2 regions of the Cellulomonas sp. GTC20042 genome follow, and region 2 is predicted to be linked to the other one. Evidence: predicted binding sites of a transcription regulator. Region 2 holds the regulator's gene; the other holds the start of a gene.
What was found. Region 2 encodes HrcA, which represses chaperone genes, less so after heat shock. Its sites were predicted from a motif close to TTNGCACTCGNNNNNNNCGAGTGCNAA; they were not measured.
Positions count from the first base shown of each region.

Region 1: groES (co-chaperone GroES) is a predicted target of HrcA. The motif match lies at 6,497-6,523, and genes of this name have one in related genera.

Region 1 is NZ_AP043678.1:891,861-906,062, forward strand. Features, by position in the region: gene tsaE (tRNA (adenosine(37)-N6)-threonylcarbamoyltransferase complex ATPase subunit type 1 TsaE) at 1-263, shown strand, start outside; gene tsaB (tRNA (adenosine(37)-N6)-threonylcarbamoyltransferase complex dimerization subunit type 1 TsaB) at 333-1,016, shown strand; gene rimI (ribosomal protein S18-alanine N-acetyltransferase) at 1,013-1,471, shown strand; gene ACZ5HG_RS04220 (malonic semialdehyde reductase) at 1,550-2,197, opposite strand; gene tsaD (tRNA (adenosine(37)-N6)-threonylcarbamoyltransferase complex transferase subunit TsaD) at 2,330-3,388, shown strand; gene ACZ5HG_RS04230 (hypothetical protein) at 3,426-4,082, shown strand; gene ACZ5HG_RS04235 (glutamate--cysteine ligase) at 4,093-5,241, opposite strand; gene ACZ5HG_RS04240 (THUMP-like domain-containing protein) at 5,238-6,443, opposite strand; gene groES (co-chaperone GroES) at 6,665-6,961, shown strand; gene ACZ5HG_RS04250 (WhiB family transcriptional regulator) at 7,139-7,432, opposite strand; gene ACZ5HG_RS04255 (MerR family transcriptional regulator) at 7,739-8,857, shown strand; gene ACZ5HG_RS04260 (LuxR C-terminal-related transcriptional regulator) at 8,942-9,625, shown strand; gene guaB (IMP dehydrogenase) at 9,729-11,258, shown strand; gene ACZ5HG_RS04270 (helix-turn-helix domain-containing protein) at 11,344-12,939, opposite strand; gene ACZ5HG_RS04275 (exonuclease domain-containing protein) at 13,035-13,823, opposite strand; gene ACZ5HG_RS04280 (type 1 glutamine amidotransferase domain-containing protein) at 14,017-14,202, shown strand, end outside.
Region 2 is NZ_AP043678.1:2,710,601-2,724,802, forward strand. Features, by position in the region: gene ACZ5HG_RS12580 (PhoH family protein) at 1-427, opposite strand, end outside; gene ppdK (pyruvate, phosphate dikinase) at 686-3,397, shown strand; gene ACZ5HG_RS12590 (glycosyltransferase family 1 protein) at 3,533-4,585, opposite strand; gene ACZ5HG_RS12595 (sodium-translocating pyrophosphatase) at 4,658-7,399, opposite strand; gene ACZ5HG_RS12600 (16S rRNA (uracil(1498)-N(3))-methyltransferase) at 7,499-8,257, opposite strand; gene dnaJ (molecular chaperone DnaJ) at 8,262-9,386, opposite strand; gene hrcA (heat-inducible transcriptional repressor HrcA) at 9,457-10,488, opposite strand; gene ACZ5HG_RS12615 (MFS transporter) at 10,538-12,040, opposite strand; gene ACZ5HG_RS12620 (DUF3097 domain-containing protein) at 12,092-12,940, shown strand; gene ACZ5HG_RS12625 (DUF2189 domain-containing protein) at 13,006-13,974, opposite strand.

The DNA of each region.
Region 1 (14,202 bases), 1.8 Mb from region 2:
ACCTGGACACGTCCCTCGACGAGTCGGTGACCGTGGTCGAGTGGGGCGAGGGCCTGGTCGAGGCGCTGGCCGAGGACCGGCTGGAGATCGCCCTGCACCGCCCCCGCGGCTCCGCCGCCGACCTGCCCGGCGACCCCGGCCCCGGCGACCCCGACCCCGACGGTCCCGACCCCGACGCCGAGGACGCCTCGGCCGGCGTGCGCCGCCTCACCGTGCGCGCCCGGGGCGACCGCTGGCGCGGCATCCCGCTGCCCACGGCCTGACCTGCCCCACCCCGGCCGCACGGCCCGCCCGCGCACGACCCCAGAACCCCCCCCGAGAGGAACCCACCGGTGCCCGTCCTCGCGCTCGACACCTCGTCCGCCGCCTCCGCCGCCGTGGTGGCGGACGACGGCCGCACCCTCACCACCCGGTCGACCGGGGAGCAGCGCCGGCACGCCGAGCTGCTGACCCCGCTGGTCGACCAGGTGCTCACCGAGGCGGGCGTCGCGCGCGGCGAGCTGACGGCGGTGGTCGTGGGCACGGGGCCGGCGCCGTTCACCGGCCTGCGGGTGGGGCTGGTGACCGCCCGCACGCTGGCGCTCGCGCTGGGGGTGCCGGTGCACGGGGTCTCCTCGCTGGACGCGCTGGCGCTGGCCACGGTGACCGCCGGGGACGTCGCCGCCGGTCAGGAGGTGCTGGTGGCCACGGACGCCCGGCGCAAGGAGGTCTACTGGGCCCGCTACCGCGCGGTGGACGGCGGGATCGAGACCGTGGCCGGCCCGGGCGTCGACACCCCGGCGGTGGTCGCGGAGCGCGGGCTGGACGGTCTGGTCGTGGTCGGTGCGGGCACGGCGCTCTACCCGGACCTGCTGCCGGCGACCCACGACGTCGCGACCCTGGACCCCGCCGACCTGGCCCGGGTGGCGCTGGCGCGCCTGGCCTCCGGGGCGTCGGCCGACGACCTGGGCACCGAGCCGCTGTACCTGCGCCGGCCGGACGCGGTGCCGCCGACCCCGCGCCCGCTGGTCGGATGACGGACCACACGCTGCGTCCGCTGGTGCCCGGCGACCTGGACGACCTGGTCGCGATGGAGCACGAGCTGTTCGGCGCGGGGGCGTGGTCGCGGGCGTCGCTGGCGGAGGAGATCGCCGGGCCGGGGCGCTGGTACGTCGGCGCGGTGGACGCCGCCGGTGAGCTGGTCGGCTACGCGGGGCTGTGGTTCGACGGCTACGACGGCCAGGTGATGACGATCGGCACGCGCACCTCCGCGCAGGGCCGGGGCGTCGGCCGGCTGCTGCTGGACGCGTTGCTGGAGCACGCGCGCGGTCTGCGGGCGGAGTCGGTGCTGCTGGAGGTGCGGGTGGACAACGAGCCGGCGCTGCGGCTGTACGAGCGCGCGGGCTTCGAGCGGTTCGGCCGGCGCAAGGGCTACTACCAGCCGGAGAACGTGGACGCCTGGACGATGCGCCTGTCCCTGCTCCCCGGCTGAACACGAACTCCGCACGCACGACCGCCCGCCACCCGCGGGCTGCGCGGGGGACGGGCGGTCGAGGAGGGCCGCAGGGGCTCACACCGTGCGGGCGACGTCCTCGAAGTCGAGGCGGCCCTGGCGCGGGTGCGAGGCCGGCATCGGGAAGCCGTCGATGTCCGCGGGGGCGGTGCCGACGTTCGCGACGATGATCGAGCGCCACGGGGAGCCGGCGAACAGCTCGGCGTCCAGGCCCGCGTTGTCGAAGCCGGTCATCGGTCCGACGTGCAGCCCGGCGGCGCGCAGGCCGACGATCAGGTAGCCGGCCTGGAGGAAGGCGTTGTCGCGGGACATCCGCGCGCGGGTGTCGACGTTCTGCGCGAAGTTCTCGCGGGCACCGGTCATGTGCGGGGCCAGACGCGGCAGGTTCTCGTGGAAGTCGAGGTCGGCCGCGAGCACGAGGGTCAGCGGGGCGCGCTCGGTCTTGGCCTTGTTGCCCTCGCCGAGGTGGGCGACGACGCGCGCACGGGCCTCGGGGGAGCGGACGAGCAGCAGCCGGAGCGGCAGCGAGTTGAGGGCGGTCGGCCCCCAGCGCACCACGTCCCACACGGCGCGGATCTGCTCGTCGGTGACCTCGCCGTCGGCGAAGGTGTTGACCGTGCGGGCCTGGCGGAACACGAGGTCCGTGATCTCGTCCGGGACGCGGGTCGCGACCGGGGCGGTGGACGGTGCGGTGTCGATGCTCATAACTCGTTGAATCCGCAACGACTCCCGGCGATTCCCGTTGCCTCAGTGAACCATGTCACACCGGGCCCGCCGGGCTGCTCACGGGCCGGTCCCGAGGCGGCCGACCGGGCACCGACGACCTATCCTGGCCCCATGCCCGACGCACCGCTGGTCCTGGGGATCGAGACGTCCTGCGACGAGACCGGCGTCGCGCTGGTCCGTGCCCACGCCGACCGCAGCGAGCTGCTGGTCGACACCGTGGCCTCCTCGATGGAGGAGCACGCGCGCTTCGGCGGGATCATCCCCGAGATCGCGTCGCGCGCTCACCTCGAGGCGATGATCCCCACGCTCGACCGCGCGCTGGAGACCGCGGGGGTGACCCTGCGGGACATCGACGCGGTGGCCGTCACCGCGGGGCCCGGCCTGGTCGGCTCGCTGACCGTCGGCACCGCCGCCGCGAAGGCGCTGGCCTACGGCCTGGACGTGCCGCTGTACGGGGTCAACCACGTGATCGGGCACGCGGCGGTGGACGAGCTGGTCGACGGGCTGTTCCCGGACCGGGTGATGGCGCTGGTCGTGTCCGGCGGGCACTCCAGCCTGCTGCTGGTGGACGACATCGTCACCGGTGTGCACGAGCTCGGCTCCACGCTGGACGACGCCGCCGGCGAGGCCTTCGACAAGGTCGGCCGCCTGCTCGGCCTGCCCTACCCCGGCGGCCCGCACATCGACCGGCTGGCGCGCGAGGGCGACCCCACCGCGATCCGGTTCCCGCGCGGGCTCACGGCCGCCAAGGACCAGGAGAAGCACGCCGACGACTTCTCCTTCTCCGGGCTCAAGACCGCGGTGGCCCGCTGGGTGGAGGCCCGGCAGGACGCCGGGCAGCCGATCCCGCTGGAGGACGTGTCCGCCTCCTTCGCCACCGCCGTCGCCGACGTGCTCACCGCCAAGACGATCGCGGCCTGCCGGCGGCACGACGTGTCCACGCTGGTGGTCGGCGGCGGGTTCTCCGCGAACTCGCAGCTGCGCGAGATGGCGGCGCAGCGGTGCGCGGAGGCCGGGATCGATCTGCGCATCCCGCCGATCCGCTACTGCACCGACAACGGCGCGATGATCGCCGCCCTGGGCGCCGCGGTGGTCCGGCGCGGCCTGCCGGCCTCGGACTTCACGATCCCGGTGGACTCCACCATGCCGATGGACGTCGTCACGGTCTGAGGTCCTCGGGCGGTCCGGGACCGCTACGGTGACCGGCGTGGAGTGGCTGCTGGTGCTGGCGATCCCGCTCGGCGTGCTGCTCGCGCCGACGGTGCTCGGAGGGCTGCGCCGCGCCGTCGGTCGGCCGGCGCCGGTCGACCGGGCCGTCCCGGTCGCCGGGTGGCAGCGCACCCCGGTCACCGTGAGCGTCCCGGTGCCGCCGGCCACCGGTGCAGCCGCCACCCGTGTCTCCGTGCCCGCCGCGCCGACCGGGCGACCGGGGTTCACGGCCTGGCTGCCCGGCACCCCGCACGGTGCGCGCCCGCCCCACGAGGAGGCGACCGCCCTGGTCCGGGAGGTCGCGCTGGGGGAGCACGGCGTGCTCCAGCTCCGGGTGCTCGGGCCGGTCGCGGCCACCGGTGCCGCTGCCGAGCGCCCCGGGCGGGAGCCCGCAGGCCGGGGCCGGTGGCGGGGCTGGGCGCCGGTCGGCCCGCCGCAGGAGCACCTGCTCGCCCCCGGCCCGGTGGTGGTGAACGGCCTGGGCCACCAGAACGGCTGGATGATCACCGAGTGGCACCTGGACCGCCTGGGCTGGGCGTTCCTGGTCACTGTGATGACGCGGCGCGACCACGCCGAGCGCGAGCGGCTCGGCGCAGCCGTCGTGGCGAGCCTGTCCTGGGAGGTCGAGCCCGACTGGCCCGCCGACTGGCGCTGACCGCGAGGGCCTAGAGGGGTCGGCCGGCGCGCATCTCGGCGACGAGGGACGCCACCACGGCGTCCAGCTCGCCGGCGTGACGGCGGGCGACGGCGCGCTGACGCTGGTACGAGGCGCCCTTGCGCAGGATCACCCGCACGGAGTCCAGCTCCGCCGTGCAGCCGAGCCGCTCGGCCACCGGCTCCAGGTCGACCAGCAGCCGGCTGACGGCATCGGTGACCAGCTCCTCGTCCCCGGCGGCGTTGGTGATGATGATCGCGTCCATGCCGTAGCGCGCCGAGCGCCACTTGTTCTCCTGCGCGAACCACGGCGGCACCGTCGGCAGGGTCTCGCCCCGGTCGAGCAGGGTGGAGAAGTGCTCGACCAGGCAGTGCGTCAGCGCGGCGAGGGCGGTCACCTCGAGCAGGGTGGGGGAGCCGTCGCAGATCCGGGTCTCGATCGTGCCGAAGCGCGGGGAGGGGCGCACGTCCCAGCGCACCTCGTCGAAGGCGTCGATCACGCCGGTGTGCAGCATGTCGCCGACGTAGGCCTCGAGCTGCTCCCAGCGGTCGAAGGCGAACGGCAGCCCGGCGGTCGGCAGCTGCTGGAACATCAGCGCGCGGTTGGAGGCGTAGCCGGTGTCCTTGCCGCCCCAGAACGGGCTGGACGCCGACAGGGACTGCAGGTGCGCGAAGGTGGTGATCAGCGCGCGGGAGATCGGCAGCACCTTGTCGCGGTCCTCGATCCCGACGTGCACGTGCACCCCGTAGATCAGCATCTGCCGGCCCCACCACTGCGTGCGGTCGATCAGCGTGGCGTAGCGCTGCTTGTCGGTGACCTTCTGCTGCGCCCAGCGGGCGAACGGGTGGGTGCCGGCGCACATGAGCTCGACGCGCAGCGGGTCGGTGACGGTGCGCACCTCGTCCACGGCGCGCTGGAGGTCGGCACCGGCCTCCCCGACCGTGCGGCACACACCGGAGACCACCTCGACCGTGTTGAGCAGCAGCTCCTGCCGGATCGCCGGGTGCTCGCCGCCGTCGGCGGGCCGGACCGCGTCCAGCACGGTCTGCGCGACCTGCCGCAGGTCGCCGGAGTCGGCGTCGACCAGGGCGAGCTCCCACTCGATCCCGACGGACGATCGCGCGGACGGCGCGAAGTCGAGTCGTGCCGGGGTGGTCATCCGAGCTGCCCCACGTGCTCGACCAGCAGCACCTGCTGCTGGCCGGCCACCCGGGTGAGCACGATCGTCGCCGGCTGCGAGCCGCGCAGGTCGAGCTGGCGGCGCAGCTGCTCCGGGACGACGGCGGTGCCGCGCTTCTTGATGGTGATCGAACCGACATCCCGCTCGCGCAGGTAGGCGCGCAGCCGCTTGAGGCCGAAGGGCAGCGTGTCGAGCACCCGGTACACCGTGGCGTGCGGGGTGGGTTGCAGCGCGTCGGAGGTCACGTAGGCGATCGTGCGGTCCAGCAGCCGACCGCGCACCTCGGCGGCGACCTCGGCGACCAGCCCGGCACGGATCACAGCACCGTCCGGCTCGTACAGGTAGGCGCCGACCGGGCCGACCTGCGGCGGCTCGGGGTCCTCGCCGGCGTGGCGCCGCACGACGCTGCTGCCGCCGAGGGAGGTGAGCAGCAGCGCGCTGCGGCCGGGGCCGTCGGGGGCCAGCGGGCCGAACCAGAGGCCGAGCTCGACGACGTCGCCGTCGACGGAGACCCACTGCGCCTCGGCGTCCTCGGGCAGGGCGGAGTGCGGGACGCCGGGGCCGAGCTTGAGGCCGAGGGCCGGGACGCGCTCGCGGACGGCGAGCACGGAGTCCAGCGGCGGGGCGTAGGCGGCGGGGTCGAAGACGCGGCTGCCGCCGGAGGTGCGTCGGGCCGGGTCGGCGTAGACGCCGTCGACGCCCTCGGCCACGAGGTCGACCGCCAGGCCGTCGCCGTGCCGCACGACGGCCTCGGGGAAGTGCCGCAGGTTGACCGTGGCCAGCGCGGCGGTGGTCTCGTCGGCGTCGACCGCGAGCACCCGCAGCCCCATGCCGGCCATCGCCATCGCGTCGGCGCCCAGGCCGCTGGTGAGGTCGGCCACGTGGGTGACGCCGGCGGCGACGTAGCGGCGGGCGTGGTGCGCGGCGACCACCAGGCGGGTGGCCTGCTCCAGGCCCGCGGGGGTGAAGAGCATGCCGTCGGCGAACTCGCCGAGCTTGTCGTGCGCCTTGGCGCGCAGCCGCGACTGGGTGAGCGCGGCGGCCACCAGGTCGGCGTCGAAGCCGTCCCGGCGCAGCCGCTCGGACAGGGCCATGGCCTGCTGCTCGTCGTAGGGCGGCAGGGCTGACAGCAGCGCCCAGCCGTCGGGGCTGAGCAGCTTCGCGAGGCCGGCGGAGTCCATGCGGCGATCCTCGCACGCCGGGGTGGGCCGACGGGTACCCGTCGTGAGCGTCGTTGGCACTCGCCTTGACCGAGTGCTAACGGGTTCCTAGAGTTGATGTCGGCACTCTCCCCGCGAGAGTGCCAACGCCCCGCACGACCGCCGGCACCCGCGACGACGGTGGTCACCGCGGAGCGACCGCAGACATCTGGCAGCACTCACACGCGAAGGGGAGGTCCGCTGTGTCGGTCTCCATCAAGCCGCTCGAGGACCGCATCGTCGTCAAGACGCTCGAGGCGGAGCAGACGACCGCGTCCGGTCTGGTTCTCCCGGACAGCGCCAAGGAGAAGCCCCAGGAGGGCGAGGTCCTGGCCGTGGGCCCGGGTCGCATCGACGACAACGGCAACCGCGTCCCGCTCGACGTGGTCGTCGGTGACAAGGTCATCTACAGCAAGTACGGCGGCACCGAGGTCAAGTACGACGGCGAGGAGTACCTGATCCTCTCCGCCCGCGACATCCTGGCGGTCGTCACCAAGTGACACCCGGCGGCTCCTGCCGCTGACGACGAAGGCCCCCACCGGCGAACGGTGGGGGCCTTCGTCGTGCGTGCATCCCTCGGCGCGGGGCAGGCAGCACGAAGGCGGCGGCCCTGCGGTATCGCACCGCGGGGCCGCCGCCTGGTCGTGCGGGCCGGCGCTCCTGCGCGGCCGGGTGGGTCAGACCGCGCTGGCGGCGGCGCGCTCGGCCAGCACGGCGGCGCGCTCGTCCTCCGACAGGCCGCCCCAGACCCCGTAGGGCTCGCGGACCGCCAGCGACTGCTCGCGGCAGGCGTCGATCACCGGGCAGGTCGCGCAGATCGCCTTAGCCGCCTCGGCGCGGCGCCGGCGGGCGGCTCCGCGCTCGCCCTCCGGGTGGAAGAACAGGGTGTCGTCGGCGTCACGGCACGCGCCCTGGTACTGCCACTCCCACAGCTCCATCACGGGGCCGGGGAGACGCGAGATCTCAGCCATGTCGTTCCTCCTGCTGGGGTTGTGCAGTCGTCGATCGCCCGCCCGCAGCGCCTGTCCCGCAGGGGCGAGCCCACGGGCCGGTGCGACCGGCGATGTCCGAGACAGTACAACCGCGCCAGAAGTTGTTCAAGACCGTGTCGTCGCAGGATGTGGCGTGGTCGGGTGGATCGATCGTTGTGGGGGGCTGGCGCGGTTCTCCCGGATCTGCTCGGCACGACCCCCGTGCGCCCGCTGGAAACCGCGCCAGATCCTTGGCACGATCTGCCCAGGGCCGGGGGGACACGGCACGAGGACGAGACGAGCACGATGCAGGAGAGCGACGGCAGGAGCGTGCGGGGCGGACGGGGTGCGGACGGCGACGGCCGGGCCGCGATGCCGGCCGACCCCGCTGTCGACCCGGTGCGCCCCGATGAGTCGGTGGCCGACACCGCCGACGGACCCGACGGCCCCACCCTCACGGTGGCGGCGGTCGCCGGCCGGCTCGGCGTGGCACCCGCGACCCTGCGCACCTGGGACCGCCGCTACGGTCTGGGCCCCTCCGAGCACGCCGCCGGTGCGCACCGCCGGTACTCCGGCGCCGACCTCGCCCGGCTGATGGCCATGCGCGCGCTCACCCTGGACGGGGTCGCACCCGCCGAGGCCGCCCGGGTCGCTCGCACCACCGCGCTCTCCGCGCTGCCCGAGGTGGTCCGCCCGGTGCGGCACCTCACCGCCGTGCCCGACCCGCAGCCCGCGCAGGACCCGCGCGCGGACGACGACGGCACCGTCCCGTTCCCCGCGGCGGCCCCCGCCGTCCCCGCCACCCCGACCGCCGTGATCGACGCGGCCCTGCGCGGCGACGCCGCCGAGGTGCGCCGGCTGCTCGCCCTGCCCGCCGACAGCGACCTGTCGGCCTGGTGGTCCGCCCTGGTGGTCCCGGCCCGCGCCGGCATCGCGGCCCGCACCGTGCTCGCCCGCCCCGGCGACGAGCCGGACGCGCTGGTGGTCGCCACGGCGCTCGCGGTGCTCCGCGACCGGGCCGACCACGTGCCGCGTCACCCGTCCCGCCGCCGGATCGTGCTGATGCTGGCCGCGCCGGGGGAGCCGCGCCCGCTGGCGCTGCACGTGCTGGCCGGTGCGCTGGCCGACGCCGGGGTCGACGCGCGGGTGGTGGCCGGCCCCACCGGGAGGCACCGGCTGCTGGAGATCGCGACCATGACCAGCCCCTCGGCGGTGGTCCTCACCAGCGAGGTGCCCGCGCCCGATCTGGACATGGTGGCCGCGCTGGCCGAGGGCCGTCCCGACCTGCCGGTGTACGTGATGGTGCCGGACGCCGCCGCCTCCGCGGTGCCGCTCGGCCACCAGGTGCACCGGGTGCGCACCTTCGCGGGGCTGCTGCACGAGGTGCTGGCGGTCGTCGCCGATCTGCCGGGTGTGCGCGGCTAACGTCAGGCGCTTTCCGGCCGATAGTAAAGAGTGCCGGTTCCGCTGGAAGGATCCGGTATCGAAGCAGGCGAGAGGCGGAGGTCGATGGCGGGCGTCGTGGTGTGCCACGGATCGACGGCGGTGCGTGAGCGCATCGTCCTGACGGCGCTCGGCGTGCCCTCACTGGCGCCGGTGCGTGCGGCGGGGTCGGTCGACGAGCTCATCACCCTCGCCCGGCGGGTGCCGCCGACGATCGTGCTGCTGGACGCGCACCTGCCGTCGCCAGGCCCGGTCGAGGCGATCCGTCGGCTGCGTGCCGTGCCCTCGCAGTCCACGATCGTGATGCTCGCGGTGCCGGGGGACGAGATCGCCCTGGACCGTGCCATCGCGCTCGGCGCCCGCGGCTACCTGGCCCCCGACGTCGGCCGGGCCGAGCTCGCCGCCGTCGCCGCGCACATCCTGGCCAGCCCGGCCCTGCCGTCCGGCGCCCCGGCTCCGGCCGAGGTCGTCGCGCTGAACGGCCAGGCGCACACCGGCCCGGTGCCGGTCGCCACCCGCGCCGAGCTGCCCGTGCAGAGCACCGGCCGCGACGAGGTCTCGCTGACCAAGCGCGAGGTCGAGGTGCTGGTGGGCATGAGCAACGGCCGGTCCAACGCGCAGATCGGCCAGGAGCTGTTCCTGTCCGAGGACACGATCAAGACGCACGCCCGCCGGCTGTTCCGCAAGCTCGGCGCCGCCGACCGTGCGCAGGCCGTGGCGATCGGTCTGCGGCGCGGCCTGATCCGCTGACGCGCTGACCGCGGGGCCGACCCGCGAGACCTGCGTCACGGAGGTCCCCCGTCCGGGGGGGACCGGGTTCGGGCCCCTCCTGCGCGCGCCGTATCATCGGGAGATGACCGACCTGGGCACCCCTGGCTCCTCCGCACCCGCCGACCCGTTCGGCTTCATCGGTCTCACCTACGACGACGTCCTGCTCCTCCCCGGAGAGACCGACGTCATCCCGAGCGAGGTCGACACCACGACCCGGCTCACGCGTGAGATCTCCCTGTCGATCCCGCTGGTCTCGGCCGCGATGGACACCGTCACCGAGTCCCGGATGGCCATCGCGCTGGCCCGGCAGGGCGGCATCGGCATCCTGCACCGCAACCTGTCGATCGAGGCGCAGGCCCACCAGGTCGACCTGGTGAAGCGCTCCGAGTCCGGCATGGTCACCGACCCGGTCACCGTCGGCCCGGACGCGACGCTCGCCGAGCTCGACGCGCTGTGCGCCAAGTACCGCGTCTCCGGCCTGCCGGTGGTGGACGACGACCGCCGCCTGCTCGGCATCATCACCAACCGCGACCTGCGGTTCGTGCCCGGCGAGCAGTTCGCCACCCGCAAGGTGCGCGACACCATGACGTCGATGCCGCTGATCACCGGTCCGGTCGGCATCTCCAACGACGACGCCGCCGCGCTGCTCGGCAAGCACAAGGTCGAGAAGCTGCCGCTGGTCGACGCCGACGGCCGTCTCCAGGGCCTGATCACCGTCAAGGACTTCGTGAAGTCCGAGCAGTACCCGCTGGCCACCAAGGACGCGAGCGGGCGCCTGGTCGTCGGTGCCGCGGTCGGCTTCTTCGGGGACGCCTGGGACCGGGTGACCGCGCTGGTCGAGGCCGGCGTCGACGCGCTGGTCGTGGACACCGCCAACGGGCACGCCCGCCTGATGCTCGACATGGTCCGCCGGATCAAGTCCGACCCCGCCACCCGCCACGTGCAGGTGATCGGCGGCAACATCGCCACCCGCGAGGGCTCGCAGGCGCTGGTCGAGGCCGGCGTGGACGCGGTCAAGGTCGGTGTCGGCCCGGGCTCGATCTGCACCACCCGTGTGGTGGCCGGTGTCGGCGTCCCGCAGGTCACCGCCGTGTACGAGGCCTCGCTCGCCGCGAAGCCCGCGGGGGTGCCGGTGATCGCGGACGGCGGCCTGCAGTACTCCGGCGACATCGCCAAGGCGCTGGTCGCGGGTGCGGACTCGGTGATGATCGGCGGCCTGATCGCCGGCTGCGACGAGTCCCCGGGCGACCTGGTGTTCGTCAACGGCAAGCAGTTCAAGCGCTACCGGGGCATGGCCTCGCTCGGCGCCATGCAGTCCCGCGGCGACCGCCGGTCGTACTCCAAGGACCGCTACTTCCAGGGCGACCTGTCCGACGACGAGATCATCACCGAGGGCATCGAGGGCCAGGTGCCCTACCGCGGCCCGCTCGCGGCCGTCGCGCACCAGCTGGTCGGTGGCCTGCACCAGTCGATGTTCTACGTCGGTGCGCGCACCGTCCCGGAGCTCCAGGCCCGCGGCCGCTTCGTGCGGATCACCCCGGCGGGGCTCAAGGAGTCGCACCCGCACGACGTGCAGATGATCTCCGAGTCGCCGAACTACACGGTCCGTTGATCAGGCGGACCGTCTGATCGTCCGCACGGACGACGACGGGGCCGGGTGCGTGATGCACCCGGCCCCGTCGTCGTCCTGCGCGACCTCAGTCGCGGAAGGTCTCGATCTGCGCGCCGAGCTGCACCAGACGCTCCTGGAGCTGCTCGTAGCCGCGGGCGATGATGTCCACGTCGCGCAGCACGCTGGTGCCCTTGGCGGCCAGCATCGCCAGCAGGATCACGACGGCGGGCCGCAGCGCCGGCGGGCAGGACACCTCGGCGCCGGACCAGCGGGTCGGGCCGGTCACCTGGAGCCGGTGCGCGTCCAGCAGCCGCACGTCGCCGCCGAGGCGGGTCAGGTCGGTCAGGTGGATCGCCCGGCCCTCGTACACCCAGTCGTGCACGAGGGTGGTGCCCTCGGCGCCGGCCGCGATCACCGCGAAGAACGGCAGGTTGTCGATGTTCAGGCCGGGGAACGGCATCGGGTGGATCTTGTCCAGCGGGGCGTGCAGGTCGCTGGGGTGCACGGTGATGTCGACCAGGCGGGTGCGGCCGTTGCGGGCGGTGTACTCGCCGGACAGCGTGTAGCGCAGGCCCATCTCGGACAGCGTGGCGAGCTCGATCTCCATGAACTCGATCGGCACCCGCCCCACGGTGATCTCCGAGCCGGTGACGATGCCCGCGGTCAGCAGGCTCATCGCCTCGACCGGGTCCTCCGAGACGGCGTACTCCACGTCGGCGTCGATCTCGGCCTTGCCGTGCACCCGCAGGGTGGTGGTGCCGATGCCCTCGATCCGCACGCCCAGCAGCTCCAGGTAGAAGCACAGGTCCTGGACCATGTAGTTCGGGCTGGCGTTGCGGATCGTGGTGACGCCCTCGCGGCGGGCGGCGGCCATCAGCGCGTTCTCGGTGACGGTGTCGCCGCGCTCGGTGAGCACGATCGACAGGTCGGTGGCGCCCGGGTCGGTCACGACGGCGTGGTAGCGGCTCTGCGTCGCGGTGACGTTCAGGCCGAAGGGCCGCAGCGCGATCATGTGCGGCTCGACGGTGCGCGAGCCCAGGTCGCAGCCGCCGGCGTAGGGCAGCTCGAAGGTCGGGTACTGCGAGAGCAGCGGGCCGAAGAACATGATGATCGAGCGGGTGCGCACGGCGGCGTCCACGTCGATCGCGTCCAGGTCGAGGTCGCGCGGGACGACGATCTCCAGGTCGCGGCCGTCGGTCGACCAGGTGGCGCGCACGCCCACGGAGCGCAGCACGTCGACGATCCGGTCCACCTCGACGATCCGGGCGACGTTGCGCAGCCGGGTGGTGCCGCGGTTGAGCAGGCTCGCGCACAGCAGCGCGACGGCGCCGTTCTTGGAGGTGTTGACGTCGATCCGGCCGGAGAGCTTCTGGCCGCCGTGCACGCGCAGGTGGGTGCGCTGCGGGCCGCCGATGGTGACGATGGGGGAGTCGAGGGCGGCGCCGATCCGGGTCAGCATGTCGATGCTGACGTTCTGCGCGCCCTGCTCGATCCGGTGCACCGCCGACTGGCTGGTGCCGAGCAGCTCGGCGAGCTGCATCTGGGTCAGCCCGCGGTGCTGGCGGGCCGAGCGGACGAGCGAGCCCACGTGCGCGAGCTGCTCGGGGAGCGTGCGGACGATCGGGATCGAACCCGTCGAGGTGCTGTCAGTGGTCACGGTCACGCCGTCACCGTAACTCATGGATGAGATACGCGCTCGGGGAGAGATGGGGAGATTCCGTGCACGCGGGCCACATCGAATCTCAGATCTGAGTTCGACGGCCCTGTCAGGGCTGGTCAGGCGATGAGGCTGTCCTGGACCGGGCGGCCCGCCGGCATCGGCCCGGGGTCGACCCTGCGGCGTGTCGTCGGGATGCGGGCCGGCGTGCCCCGGCTGGGCCAGACGGTCTCCGCGCCGGGGCCGTCGTACCCGCGCTCGGCCCGCCAGGCGTTGAACGCCTCCGCCCACGCGCGGTGCGCGGTCACCTGGTAGTCGTGCAGGTCGACCAGGTCGAGGTCGCCCAGGTGCGGGAAGCGCCCGACGATCCGCTCCAGCACGTCCAGCGTCGCCACCACGTCCACGTCCGCGGTGTGCAGCGAGCCGGTGTCGACCACCTGGTACACCCCGCACAGGTCGACCAGCTTGCGCTTGCCCGAGCGGTAGCGGTCCTCCGCGCGGTCCAGCACCAGCGGGTCGATCACCGGGCGCGCCGCGCCGCCGAGCCGGTCCTCCACCGTCGGCAGGCCGTGCCGGTGCAGCTCGGCCTCCAGCAGGCACAGGTCGTAGGAGGCGTTGTACGCGACCACCGGGGTGCCGGTCGCCAGCGCGTCCGCGATCTGCGCGGCGATCTCCTCCAGCGCCTCGGCGGGGCTCACGCCGTGCTCCCGGGCGTGCTCGGTGGTGATGCCGTGGATCGCCGAGGCGGCCTCCGGGATCGGCACGCCCGGGTCGACCAGCCAGGTCCGCACGTGGGTGCCCGTGGCGTCCCGGAGCACCAGCGCCGCCGTGACGATCCGGTCGTGGTCGACGTCGACGCCGGTGGTCTCGGTGTCGAAGCCGAGCAGCGGTCCGTCGGTCCAGGTCATGTGCGTCCCCTCCTCGCGGCCAGCATCGCACCGGCCGCCCACACGCCACGGGACCTCGGCCCGGCCTGTCGCGGTGCGTGCCGGGATGCGGTGCGCGGCCCCGCGGGTGAGGGTGGGGGCAGAGCCCGCGGCGACCGCATCGACCCGGAGGATCCCGGTTCGTGCGCCGGGGGCACCGACGAGAGGAGACGTCATGGGCCGCCTGACCGGTCGTACCGTCGCGTTCCTGACCAGCGACCGCGGCATCGAGGAGCCGGAGCTCACCGAGCCCTGGCAGGCCGTGGTCACCGAGGGCGGCACCGCGCTGCTGGTGTCCGCGGAGCCGGGCACCGTGCGTGCTGTGCGAGGAGACCTCGACCCTGCCGGCGAGTACCCGGTG
Region 2 (14,202 bases):
TCCGGTCGATCGCCTCGACGTACTCCTTCTGCCCGGCGGTCTTGGGCCGGATCGTCCGCCCCCGCGAGGACAGGATGTTGAACGTCAGCACGTCCGCCGGGCGGGTGCCGGTGCCGGCGGTGAGCATCGCCACCGAGCGGGTCACGACGTCCGGGGTGAGCGGGGTGCCGGCGACGGCGGTCTCGACCAGCTCGTCCACCAGGCGCGCGACCAGCGCCACGTCACCGGCGGGGCCGGCCAGCGCGATCTCGTTGCCGCGCACGTGCACGTCGACCGTCCGGAAGCCGTCCTCGATCGCGCGGAGCACCTGGTCGCCCAGGCCCAGCAGCTCGACCATGGAGACGGTGGACGGGATCGTGATCCGGTGCTCGACGCGGGCGTCGGGGCGTGCGGAGGACCGGCTGCGGTCTGCTGAGGTCTCGGCCATGTGCTCGGCGTCCGCCGCTGCGCTCCTTCTGCGGGCCCGCACGGTCGGCGGGGCGTCACCGGGGAGTCTACCGACCGGCTCCGACGCGCGCCCCGCCCGGGCCCCCGACGGCGGTACGCCCTGCGCGATCAGGGGCCTCGCACGAGGCATGCCGGCGCCGCGAGGTCGAGGGCCGATGGTCCCTAGGCACGGCGCGCGGGGCGGGGGCAGACTGCTTCGCAAGGGGGCAACGGCGCCCCCGGCATCGGGAGGTGCGACGTGGCTCTGTATGTCCAGGACTTCTCCGAGGGTGGCAAGGACCAGAAGGACCTGCTCGGCGGCAAGGGTGCGAACCTCGCCGAGATGACCCGGCTCGGCCTGCCGGTCCCGCCCGGCTTCACGATCACGACCGACGCCTGCCGCGCGTACATGCGCACCGGGCACCTGCCGCCCGAGCTGCGGGTCGAGGTCACGATGGCCCTGCGGCGGCTGGAGGACACCCTGGGCAGGAGCTTGGGCGACTTCCACGACCCCCTGCTGGTCTCGGTCCGCTCCGGCGCCAAGTTCTCCATGCCCGGGATGATGGAGACGGTGCTCAACGTCGGGCTGAACGACGCCTCGGTGGTCGGCCTGGCCGAGTTCTCCGGAGACGAGCGGTTCGCCTGGGACTCCTACCGCCGGCTGATCCAGATGTTCGGCAAGACCGTGCTCGACATCGACGGCGACCTGTTCTCCGACACCCTGGACAAGGCCAAGGCCGCCAAGGGCGTGCAGCAGGACGTCGACCTGGACGCCGAGGACCTGCGGCACCTGGTCGCCGAGTTCAAGGACATCGTGCGCACCGAGTCCGGCCGCGAGTTCCCGCAGCACCCCCGCGAGCAGCTCGACCTGGCGATCGTCGCGGTGCTCGGCTCGTGGAACACCGACCGCGCACGGCTCTACCGGCGGCGCGAGCGCATCCCGGACGACCTGGGCACCGCGGTCAACGTGTGCTCGATGGTCTTCGGCAACCTCGGCCCGACCTCCGGCACCGGCGTGGCGTTCACCCGCGACCCGGCGACCGGCCGCACCGGCGACTACGGGGACTACCTGGTCAACGCCCAGGGCGAGGACGTCGTCGCGGGCATCCGCAACACGCTGAGCCTGGCCGAGATGGAGCAGGAGGACCCGACCTCCTACGGCGAGCTGCGGCAGGCCATGCGCCGGCTCGAGACGCACTACCGCGACCTGTGCGACGTGGAGTTCACCGTCGAGCGCGGCAAGCTCTGGATGCTCCAGACCCGCGTCGGCAAGCGCACCGCCCCGGCGGCGTTCCGGATCGCGACCCAGCTGGTCGACGAGCACCTGATCACCATGGACGAGGCGCTGGCCCGGGTCAGCGGGGCGCAGCTCTCGCAGCTGATGTTCCCGCAGTTCGACCACGGCGCCGAGCGGACCCTGCTGACGAAGGCCATGGCCGCCTCCCCCGGCGCCGCCGTCGGCAAGGCCGTCTTCGACCCGGCCACCGCGCAGGCGTGGGCCGCCGAGGGCGAGGACGTGGTGCTGGTCCGGCGCGAGACCAACCCGGACGACCTGGGCGGCATGATCGCGGCCGTCGGCGTGCTCACCGCTCGCGGCGGCAAGACCTCGCACGCCGCCGTCGTCGCCCGCGGCATGGGCCGCACCTGCGTGGTCGGCGCCGACGAGCTGGAGGTCGACGCGGTGGCCCAGCGGTTCACCGTGCACGGCACGGTGGTGCACCAGGGCGACGTGATCGCGATCGACGGCACCACCGGCGAGGTCTTCCTCGGCGCGGTGCCGGTGATGCCCTCCCCGGTCACCACCTACCTGGAGGACGGCCTGGACGCCGCGCTGGCGCAGGCCGGCGAGGACGAGCAGACCGCCGACCTGGTGCGCGCGGTGGACCGGCTGCTCCGGCACGCCGACGAGACCCGCCACCTGCGGGTGCACGCCAACGCCGACACCGCCGAGGACGCCCGCCGCGCCCGCTCGCTCGGTGCCCAGGGCATCGGGCTGTGCCGCACCGAGCACATGTTCCTCGGCGAGCGCCGGGTCATGGTCGAGCGCGTCGTGCTCGCCGCCGACGACGCGGAGCGCCAGGCCGCCCTCGACGCCCTGCTCCCGCTGCAACGGGCCGACTTCGGCGCCCTGCTGGAGCAGATGGACGGCCTGCCCACCACGATCCGGCTGATCGACCCGCCGCTGCACGAGTTCCTGCCCGACCTCACCGAGCTGTCGGTCAAGGTCGCGCTGGCCGCCGAGCGCGGGGAGCCGGACGCCGACGACGAGAAGCTGCTCGCCGCGGTGCGCCGGATGCACGAGGCCAACCCCATGCTCGGCCTGCGCGGGGTGCGCCTCGGGCTGTCGATCCCCGGACTGTTCGCGTTGCAGATCCGCGCGGTCTGCGAGGCCACCGCCGACCGGATCGAGGCCGGCGGCCACCCGCACGCCGAGATCATGGTGCCGCTGGTCGGCAGCGTGATGGAGCTGCACCTGGTGCGGGACGAGGCGCTGCGGATCATGGCCGAGGTCGGGCAGGGCCGGGGCGTCGACCTGTCGCTGCCGGTCGGGGCGATGATCGAGCTGCCGCGCGCCGCGCTCACCGCCGACCGGATCGCCGAGGTCGCGCAGTTCTTCTCCTTCGGCACCAACGACCTCACGCAGACCACGTGGGGGTTCTCCCGGGACGACGTCGAGGGTGCGTTCTTCCCGGAGTACCTGGCGAACGGGGTGCTCACGGTCAGCCCGTTCGAGACCATCGACACCAAGGGCGTCGGACGCCTCGTGCAGATCGCCGTCGAGGAGGGCCGGGCCACCCGTCCGGACCTCATGATCGGCGTCTGCGGCGAGCACGGTGGGGACCCGGAGTCGATCCGGTTCTTCGACACGGTCGGGCTGGACTACGTGTCCTGCTCGCCGTTCCGGGTGCCGGTCGCACGGCTCGAGGCCGGCAGGGCCGCGATCCAGGGCCCCGACACCGACGTCCGCTGAGGGCGGGCGCCCGGGCCGTCGGGCTGGTGAGACACCACCCCGGCGGCCCCGCGCCTGCGACACCATCCCCGCGGCCCGCCGGACCGCCCCCTCCGCACCCCGGCGGGCAGCGGCACGCCCGGGCCCCGCCCCCGGTCAGAGGGTGGGGAACCAGGTGCGGACCTGGCGGACGATCACGTGCTCGAACGCGTCGTCGTCGTGGTGCTCGGCCACCCAGCGCACGAACGACCCGCCCACCGCCGCGTCCATCTCCTGCCGGCAGGCCTCGGGCTCGGTGACCGCGCGGTGCAGCAGCTCGGTCGCCTCGGCGGGCGTGCCGTAGCGGAACGGGTACGCGTCCGGCACCACCGAGCGCACCCACGGCAGGTCCGGGAACACCCCGATCGCCCCGGCCGCGAGCGCCTCCACGTACTCCAGCCCGTAGGACTCCTCGGTGGCGGTGGCCAGGAACGCGGTGGTGCGCGACAGCGCGTCCCAGTACGAGTCGCGGCTGGCGGTCAGCGGGCCGACCCACGCCCAGTCGCGGGCGGACATCTTCATCGCCATGTCGGACACCAGGTGGTGCTCGTGCAGCCGCGCCTCCACCCGGATCGGCGTGCGCCGGTGCACCCGGTCCACCACCTCCAGGAACAGCCGGGGCTGCTTGCGCTCGGAGACGTAGATCGCCGGGTAGAGCACCACGGGCACGTCGGTGTCGTGCCGGGGGCGCACGTGCTCGCGGCGGAAGCCGAGGTTGACCCAGGCGGTCTTGGCCTGCGCGGCCAGCGGCGGCACCGTCCACCGGGCGACCACCTCGCGCACCTCGGAGGCCGTGCGCGCCGAGTTGGCGAAGGTCGGGAACAGCGCGCAGGACAGCGCCACCGCGGAGCGCTCCACGTCGTGCGGGTAGCGGGTGGCGTTCCACCACACGAAGTTCATGACGTGCGGCTCCTCGCAGGCCCCGTGCAGGGTCTGCCAGACGTGCACCGAGTCGATCACGTCCATCGAGATCACCACGGTGTCCCGGCCGTCCACGAACTCCAGCGGCAGCATGTCGAAGCCCGCGCACCGCCGGGGCCCGGGGCCGACCAGCACCGACCCCGGGAACACCCGCAGCAGGCGCCGGACCAGCGTGGCCCCCGCGTCGTGGCCGGTGACGACGCCCTCGGCGTCGACCAGCACCGCGTCGTGCTTCACCGCGACCTTCATCGTCCTCACCTCACCGTCCGGACGTCCCGGACCGGGCACCTCGGCGGGTGACCGGTCCGGGACGTCGACGTGTCAGCGGCCGTCGGCCGGGGTCGCCTCCCGATCGGCCGAGCGCGCGGCGTCGTTCGCGCCGTCCTCGGCGCCGGCCGAGGGGGTCGGCAGGCCGCCCGCGAGCACCCGACCGGGCGCGGTGGCGGGCGCGTCGTCCAGCGCCGGCTCCGGCGCCGGGTCCTCCAGCACGGCCGGGTCGTCGGCCTCGGCGGTGCGGATCCGCATGCCGTAGAACGACCGGTGCACGAAGAACGCCGAGATCACGAAGAACACCGCCGCGAGCACCGTCACCAGCGTGCCGCGCCCCTGGTCGGTCAGGCTGACCGCCAGCTCCACGGCCAGCAGCCCGAACAGGGTGGTGAACTTGATCACCGGGTTGAGCGCCACCGAGGAGGTGTCCTTGTACGGGTCGCCCACGGTGTCGCCGACGATCGTCGCGTCGTGCAGGGCGGTGCCCTTGGCGTGCAGGTCGACCTCGACCACCTTCTTGGCGTTGTCCCACGCCCCGCCGGCGTTCGCCATGAAGATCGCCTGGTAGAGCCCGAACACCGCGATCGACACCAGGTAGCCGATGAAGAAGAACGGCTCCACGAACGCGAAGGACAGGGTCGCGAAGAACACCGCGAGGAACATCGTCAGCATGCCCTGCTGGGCGTACTGGGTGCAGATCTCGACGACCTTGCGGGAGTCGGCCTCGCTGGCGCGGGTGCTGCCGTCCAGCCGGATCGTGGTGCGGATGAACTCGACCGCCCGGTACGCGCCGGTGGTGACGGCCTGGATCGAGGCGCCGGTGAACCAGAAGATGATCGCGCCGCCGGTGATCAGGCCGAGCAGGAACGGCGGGTGCAGCAGCGACAGGTTCTCCAGCCCCGTCGTCAGACCGGCGGTGAGGCCCACGATGATCGAGAAGATCATGGTCGTGGCCCCGACGACGGCGGTCCCGATCAGCACCGGCTTGGCGGTGGCCTTGAAGGTGTTGCCCGCGCCGTCGTTCTCCTCGAGCATCCGCTTGGCGGTCTCCCACTGCGGCGTGAACCCGTGCTCGGCGGCGATCTGCTCGGCGGCCCCCTCCTGCTCCTCGACCAGGGACAGCTCGTAGACGCTCTGCGCGTTGTCGGTGACCGGGCCGTAGGAGTCGACCGCGATCGTCACCGGTCCCATGCCGAGGAAGCCGAACGCGACCAGCCCGAAGGCGAACACCGCCGGCGCCACCATGAGCTGGTCGAGCCCCTGCTCCGCGATCAGGTACGCCCCGCCCATCAGCGCGACGATCGTCATGCCCAGCCAGTACGCGGAGAAGTTGCCCGCCACCAGCCCGGACAGGATGTTCAGCGAGGGCCCGCCCTCGCGCGAGGACGTGACGACCTCGCGCACGTGCCGGCTGCTGGTGGAGGTGAACACCTTGACCAGCTCGGGGATCAGCGCACCGGCCAGCGTGCCGCAGGAGATGATCGTCGCGACCTTCCACCACAGCCCGGCCCCGTCGCCCTCCATGTGCCCGAGCACCGCCCAGGTGGTCACGTAGGTGAAGGCGATGCTCACCGCGGAGGTCAGCCACACCAGCGAGGACAGCGGCTTCTCGAAGTCCATCCGCTCGGCGTGCGCGTACCGGCGACGCGTCCACGCGTCGTTCGCCAGGAAGGACAGCGCGGAGGCGATGACCATGACCGCGCGCACCACGAACAGCCAGACCAGCAGGGTCGCCTGCACGGCAGGGCTGTCGACGGCCAGCAGCACGAAGGTCACCAGGGCCACGCCGGTCACGCCGTAGGTCTCGAAGCCGTCCGCGCTCGGGCCCACCGAGTCGCCCGCGTTGTCACCGGTGCAGTCCGCGATCACACCGGGGTTGCGGGCGTCGTCCTCCTTGATCTTGAACACGATCTTCATCAGGTCCGCGCCGATGTCCGCGATCTTGGTGAAGATGCCGCCGGCGATCCGCAGCGCCGACGCGCCGAGGGACTCGCCGACCGCGAAGCCGATGAAGCACGCCCCCGCCACGTCGGCGGGCAGGAACAGCAGGATCACCAGCATCATCAGCAGCTCGAGGCTGATCAGCACCATGCCGATCGACATGCCGGACTTCATCGGGATCCGGTGCACCGGCAGCGGCTTGCCCTCCAGCGAGGCGAAGGCCGTGCGCGAGTTCGCGAAGGTGTTGACCCGGATGCCGAACCACGCCACCGCGTAGGAGCCGGCCATGCCGAGCAGGCTGAACCCGATGATCGTCGCCACCCGGCCCCAGCCGAAGCCGACCAGCACCCGGTAGTACACGACGATCACCGCCGCGATGAACACCCACAGCAGCATGAGGAACCGCCCCTGCTGCACCAGGTACGTGCGGCAGGTGGAGTAGATCAGCTCGGAGATCTCCCGCATGGCGGTGTGCACCGGCAGCCTGCGCAGCTGTATGTACGTGCCGGCGCCGAACGCGAGGCCCAGCACGCAGACCAGCAGGCCGACGCCGAGCAGCGCCCGCCCGGACACCCCGCCCATCACGGTCACCTGACCGAGGTCCGGCAGCGCCAGGCTCGCCTCGCCGCCGTGCAGGCCGCTCTCGCCGGCCGCGTCGGCGGACGTGCTCCCGGAGGAGGCGCAGCCCGCGAGGGTCAGCACCACCAGGCCGAGCAGCCCCGCCAGCGGTCCGGTCGCGCGGGGCCGTCGCCGGTCCAGGCCGGGCGGTGATCCCGCCGTGCCGGGGCGCCCGCCGACGGGTCGGCGGACGGTCGTGCTGTGGACGTCGGTGCTGGTACGAACCCTGTGCATGCTCACGGTCGGTCCCTGGGAGAGCGCCTTTGCTGTCCCTTCGACGCTAGATCCGCCGACCCCCGCGCGGCATGAGCCCTATGGCCCAGATCACACTGCTCAGGTCCACCGGCCGAGGCGCTGGGCGAGCAGGGCCAGCGCGACCGGCCCCGCGGTCGACGTGCGCAGCACGTGCGGGCCCAGCCGGACCGCCACGGCCCCGGCCTCGATCATCCCCGCGGTCTCCCGCTCGGAGATCCCGCCCTCCGGCCCGACGACGACCAGCAGGTCCCCGCCTGCGGGCAGCGCCACGTCACCCAGCGGCTCGGTGGCCTCCTCGTGCAGCACCAGCACCGCGCCGCCGCCCTCGACGGTGGCGCGCACCCGGCGCAGCAGGGCCCCGTGGTCGACCGCCACCGCGACCTCGGGCACGTGGGCGCGCCGGGACTGCTTGGCCGCGGTCCGCACGGTGCCGAGCCAGCGGGCCCGGCTCTTGGCGGCACGGTCGCCGCGCCACACCACGATCGAGCGCTCGGCCTGCCAGGGCACGACCTCGTCCGCGCCGACCTCGGTGGCCGCCTCGATCGCCATCTCGTCCCGGTCGCCCTTGGCGAGCGCCTGCACCAGCACCAGGCGCGGGCTGCCGACCGGCTCGACCACGATCTCGGCCACCCGCAGGTGCACGCCGTCCGGGCCGACCTCGGCGACCTCGCCGACCAGGCGGGTGCCGGCGCCGTCCACGACGTCCACCCGCTCGCCGGGCGCGCGCCGCTGCACCACGCCGGCGTGCCGGCCCTCGGTGCCGCCGAGCAAGAACGTCCCGCCGGGCGCGAGCCCGTCCAGGGTGCCGGGCTCGCTGAGGAAGACCGGAGCGGTCACCGGCTCACCGGCCCGCGAGCTTGTCGCGCAGCTTGGCGAAGACGCCCTGGCTGGCGGCGGTCAGGCGGGCCTCCGGGCGCTCCTCGTCGCGCAGGCTCGCGAGGCGCTGGAGCAGCTCGGTCTGCTCCTCGTCCAGGCCGGTGGGCACCTGGACGTCGACGTGCACGTGCAGGTCGCCGCGTCCGCCGCCGTGCAGGTGGCCGACGCCGAGGTTCTTCAGCGTGACCACCTGGGCGGGCTGCGTGCCGGGACGCAGGTCGACGTCGCGCGGGCCGTCCAGGGTGTCCAGGGTGAGCACGGTGCCCAGGGCAGCTGCGGTCATCGGCACCTCGAGGGTGCAGTGCAGGTCGTCGCCCTCGCGCATGAACGTGTCGTGCCGGCGCTCGCGCACCTCGAGGTAGATGTCGCCCGCGGGGCCGCCGGCCGGGCCCACCTCGCCCTGCGCGGTGAGCTTGATCCGGGTGCCGGTGTCCACGCCCGCCGGGACGTCGACCTCCAGGGTGCGGCGGGAGCGCACGCGGCCCTCGCCGGCGCACTCGGTGCACGGCTCCGGGATCGTGGTGCCGAAGCCGTGGCAGGCGGCGCACGGCTGGGTGGTCATCACCTGGCCGAGGAAGGAGCGGGCGACGCGCTGCACGGTGCCGCGGCCGGCGCAGACCTCGCAGGTGCGCGGGGAGGTGCCGGGGCGGCAGCAGGTGCCGGAGCAGGTCGGGCAGACCACGGCGGTGTCGACCGGCACCTGCCGGTGGGTGCCGAAGGTCGCCTCCGCGAGGTCGAGGTCGAGCCGGACCAGCGCGTCCTGCCCCCGCCGGGCGCGCGGGATCGGGCCGCGCTGCGCACCGGCACCGGCCCCGCCGAAGAAGGTCTCGAAGATGTCCTGGAAGCCGAAGCCGCCGCCCATGCCGCCGCCGGGCGACGAGGGGTCGGCGCCGAGGTCGTACATCCGGCGCTTCTCCGGGTTGGACAGCACCTCGTAGGCGCGCGAGACGTCCTTGAACTTCTCCTCGGAGCCGGCCTCGGCACCGGCGACGTCCGGGTGCAGCTCACGGGCCAGGCGGCGGTAGGCCTTCTTGATCTGCTCCGGGGTGGCGTCGCGCTGCACGCCGAGGATCTCGTAGTAGTCGCTCACTCGTCACTTCCTGCGCTGGTGGGGTCCGTCGTGCGGGTCGGCGCGCCGGTGGGGGCGCGGTCTGCGGCGCTCACCCGGCGAGGATCCGGGAGAGGTACCGCGCGACGGCCCGCACCGCCGCGATCGTGCCGGGGTAGTCCATCCGCAGCGGTCCGACCGAGCCGATCCGCGCGACCGCGGACCCACCCTCTCCCGGGCCGCCGTAGCCGGTGGTGACGAAGGACGTCTCGAGCAGCCCCTCGTGCTGGGTCTCGCGGCCGATCCGCACCGCCACGGCGGTGTCGTCGGCGGCCATGTCGGTCAGCAGCCGCAGCAGCACCACCTGCTCCTCCAGCGCCTCGAGCACCGGGCTCAGCGTGCGGGCGAAGTCGGCGCCGCTGCCGCGGACCAGGTTGGCGGCCCCGGCGACGACGACACGCTCCTCGCTCTCCCCCGCCAGGGTGTCCTCGACCACGCCGACCACCGCGCGCACCAGGGGGGCGTCGGCGGGGGCGAAGTCGTCGGCGAGGTCGGCGAGCACGGAGTCGAGCTCGGCCAGCCGGCGCCCGACGGCGGCGACGTTGAGCCGGGTGCGCAGCCGGGCGACCACCACCGGGTCGAGGGTCTGCGCGAGCTCCAGGGTGCGCTGCTCGACACGGCCGTGGTCGGTGATGATCACGACCAGCAGGTGCCGGTCGCCGACCGGGACCAGCTCGACGTGCCGCAGGGCGGTGCGCCGCAGCGAGGGGTACTGCACGACGGCGACCTGGTGCGTGAGCTGCGCGAGCAGCCGGACCGAGCGGTCCACCACGTCGTCCAGGTCGACCGCGTCCTCCATGAAGGTCTCGATCGCGCGGCGCTCGGGGGCCGACAGCGGCTTGATCGTCGCCAGACGGTCCACGAACAGCCGGTAGCCGGTGTCGGTCGGCACGCGTCCGGCGGAGGTGTGCGGCTGCACGATGTAGCCGCTCTCCTCCAGCGCCGCCATGTCGTTGCGGATCGTCGCGGGCGAGACGCCGAGGGAGTGCCGCTCGACCAGCGCGCGGGAGCCGACCGGCTCACGGGTGGCGACGTAGTCCTCCACGATCGCGCGCAGGACGTCCAGCCTGCGGTCCTCGCTCATCGTCCACCTCCGGCGATCGGGTAGCACTCGGATGTTCCGAGTGCCAATCCTACGCGGGTCGTCCGGGGGCGCCCGGCCCGCGCCCTGCCGCGTCCGCGCTCGGCGAACCGAGGGTGCCGCGACGGCGCTGGGTGGCGTCCACCACGGCCACCACGAGCGCGATCAGCACCAGGGTGATCGTGATCAGCAGCGCCCGCCCGGCGGCGGTCCCGCCCGCCGCGCCCCCGCTGAGCGCCGAGTAGTAGGTGGACAGCACCAGCGCGACGCCGAGCGCCGAGCCGATCCGCTGACCGACCTGGAGCATCGACCCCGCCACCCCGGCCCGCTCCACCGGCACGTGCGCCAGCGTCAGCGTCTGGTTGGGCGAGATCACCAGGCCGCTGCCGGCACCCGCGACCATCTGCGTCGCGGCCACCACCCAGCCGACCGCCGGCGCATCCACCAGCCGGATCGCCACGTCGGTGCCGACCAGCCCGAGCACCACCAGCACCAGCCCCACCACCACGAGCGTGCGCCCCCGGGTGGCCACCAGCCGGCCGGACTGCTGCGCGGCCACCGCCGAGGCGATGGCGAACGGCATGCCGACCAGACCGGCCTGCAACGCGGAGAACCCGGCGATCTGCTGGAGGTAGAGGGTGACCACCAGGAACACGGACGTGAACCCGGCGAAGTACGCCATGCCGAGCAGCGCGCCGTTGCGGAAGGACGGGTCGCCGATCACCCGCGGGTCGAGCACCGCCGCACCGGTGCGCCGCTGGTAGCCCCGCTCCCAGAGCACCGTGATCACGCCCAGCGCGAGACCGGCCGCCAGCCACCACCAGCGCCGGGGGTCGTCGGAGCCGCCGGTGGTGGTGACGAAGGGGATCATCACCGCCGTGGCGGTCAGCGCGACCAGCGCGAGGCCGGGCACGTCGAGGCGGGTGGGCGCACCCGGGCCGGTGGCGGGCGCCCGTCGCGGCAGCCAGCGCAGGGCGAGCGGCAGCACCACCGCGATCACCGGCACGTTGACGAAGAACACCCACCGCCAGCCGTTCTCCGGCCCGGCGATCTGCAGGATGATCCCGCCGAGCAGCGGGCCGATCGCGGTGGAGACGCCGATCGTCGCGCCGAACCATCCGAAGGCCTTGCCGCGCTCCCACCCGGTGAACAGCTGCTGGATCGTGCCGACCACCTGCGGGTTGAGCAGGCCGGCGCTGGCACCCTGGAGCAGGCGCGCGACGGCCAGGAACTCGTCGGAGGGCGCCAGCCCGGCGGCCAGGCTGGTCAGCGCGAAGCCGAGCAGGCCGACGAGGAACAGCACCCGGCGCCCCTTGGCGTCACCGAGCCGTCCGGCGGGCACCAGCACCAGGCCGAAGGCGAGGGTGTAGCCGGCGACGACGAGCTGGAGCTGGCTCGGCCCGGCCTCCAGGCTGCGCTCGATCGAGGGCAGCGCGACGTTGACGATCGAGACGTCGAGCATGGTGATGAAGCCGACGGCCAGGCAGACGCCGAGCGCGCGCCAGCGCAGCGGGTCGACCGGTCGCGCAGGAAGGGCTGCGGGGGTGGATGTCACCGACGTGTCCTACCACGCCCCGCCGTCATCGGCACCTACGCTGCCCCGGTGATGGACCGATACGGGACCGATGTGCTGTCCGCCGGGTCGTCCCGGCCCCACCGCCGACCGACCTCCCGCCAGCAGCCCGCCGAGCGCGGACTGGTGGTCGAGGAGGTGACCACCGGCTGGGTCGGCGCGATCGTGCGGGTGGAGAAGTCCGGCGGCGAGCACGTCGTCGTGCTCGAGGACCGCAAGGGCGCCACGCGCACCTTCCGGCTCGGCCCCGGCTTCTGGGTGGACGGGGAGCCGGTGGAGCTGGTGCCGGTGCGCGCCGCCGCGCCGACGGGGCCGAGGCGGACGGCTTCGGGGTCGATCGCCGCGCCCGAGCAGCGCGCGCGGGTGGCCCGGGGCAGCCGGATCTGGGTCGAGGGCAAGCACGACGCCGAGCTGGTCGAGAAGGTCTGGGGCGACGACCTGCGCGGCGAGGGCGTGGTGGTCGAGCTGCTGGACGGCGTGGACAACCTGGTCGACGCGCTGCGCGACTTCTCCCCCGGCCCCGGCCGCAAGGTCGGCGTGCTGGTGGACCACCTGGTACCGGGTTCGAAGGAGCAGCGGATCGCCGACGACGCGCTGCGGCGGGTGCCGGCCGGCACGGTGCTGGTGCTCGGCCACCCCTACGTGGACGTGTGGCAGGCGGTGCGCCCGGCACGGGTAGGCCTGTCGGCGTGGCCGACGATCGAGCGCGGCACCGAGTGGAAGCGCGGCATCCTGCGCGAGCTCGGCTGGCCCGCCGAGGAGCAGGCCGACGTGGCACGGGCCTGGCAGCGGATCCTGCGCAGCGTGCGCTCCTACGCCGACCTGGAGCCCTCGCTGCTCGGCCGGGTCGAGGAGCTGATCGACTTCGTCACGGCCCCCTGAGCCGGGCACGCGCGAGGGGCGCCACCCGGGATCGGGTGACGCCCCTCGCGCGTGCCCGGCAGCGGTCAGGCCGCGACCGGCTCGTTCTGCAGCCGGCGGTACATGAACGCCGTCGCGATCAGGCCGACCGGGATCGCCACCAGCACGCCGACGCCGCACAGGAACGAGCCGATCGCCTGGGCCACGTAGACGCCGAGGAACAGCAGCACCACGGTGCCGAGGTTCCGGTTGACCAGCGCGAAGCTCGCCTTGAGGGCGTCGACCGGGGCGAGGCCCTTGTCGATCACGAAGTACAGCGTGAACTGCGCGAAGAACGCGAACACGATGCCCGGCACCCAGAGCAGCAGGTAGCCGATGCCGGTGCCGACGCCGACGAGCAGCGCCGCGAGGATCACCTTGCCGAAGTCGTCGAACTTGAAGAACGTGGCGAACTCGACGCGGCGGCCGTTGACGATCTCCAGGGTGGCGCGGATGACGCCCGCCTGCATGAAGACGCCGAGCAGGGCGATCACGGCGAAGAACAGCAGGCCGGTGAACCCGCCGAGGGCGCCGAAGCCGCCGCGGACGTTGCCGTACTGGTCCACGCTGGCGGCTGCGGTCGCGGTGAGGATCGCGAAGAAGACGCCGGCGATCACGCCGATCACCACGACGTACGCGAGCACGCCGAGGATCAGCGGGCCGACGTTCTGCGTGAACTTGGTCCAGCCGTAGTTGAACGCCTCGCCGACGCCGGCGGTGGGGCCGGTCGCGCCGTAGGGCTGCTGCGGCTGCTGGGCGTAGGGCTGCGCGTAGGGCGCGCCCGGGGGCTGCTCGGCGTAGGGCTGCTGCGCGCCGTAGGGCTGCGCCGGCGGCTGCTGGCCGTAGGGGTCGGCGGGCGGGGGCGGGTAGCCGCCGGCGGCCGGTCCGTAGCCCGGGGCGGCGGGCGGCGGGTACGCGCCCGGCTGCGGGGCTGCCGGAGGCGGCGTGGGCTGGCCGGCGGCGGGCGTCGACGGCTCGTCACCGCTCGGCGGGGTGGTCCCCGGGTTCTCGGTCATCTGGATGCCTCCCTGTTGCGGACGTCGTTCGTCCGTCGCGACAGCGAACCGAACCTCGGACCTGCATGTCAAGGATCGCGGGCCGTGTCCGAGCACATGTCACGCATCGGGATGAACCGGACAAAGTCCCCGGTCAGACCCTCCCCGGTGCCTGCGCCGCGAACGGAGCGGGACGAGCATGGCGGATCGCGGGCCGGTCCGCACGGCGAACCGGCCCTCGGGCGCCCC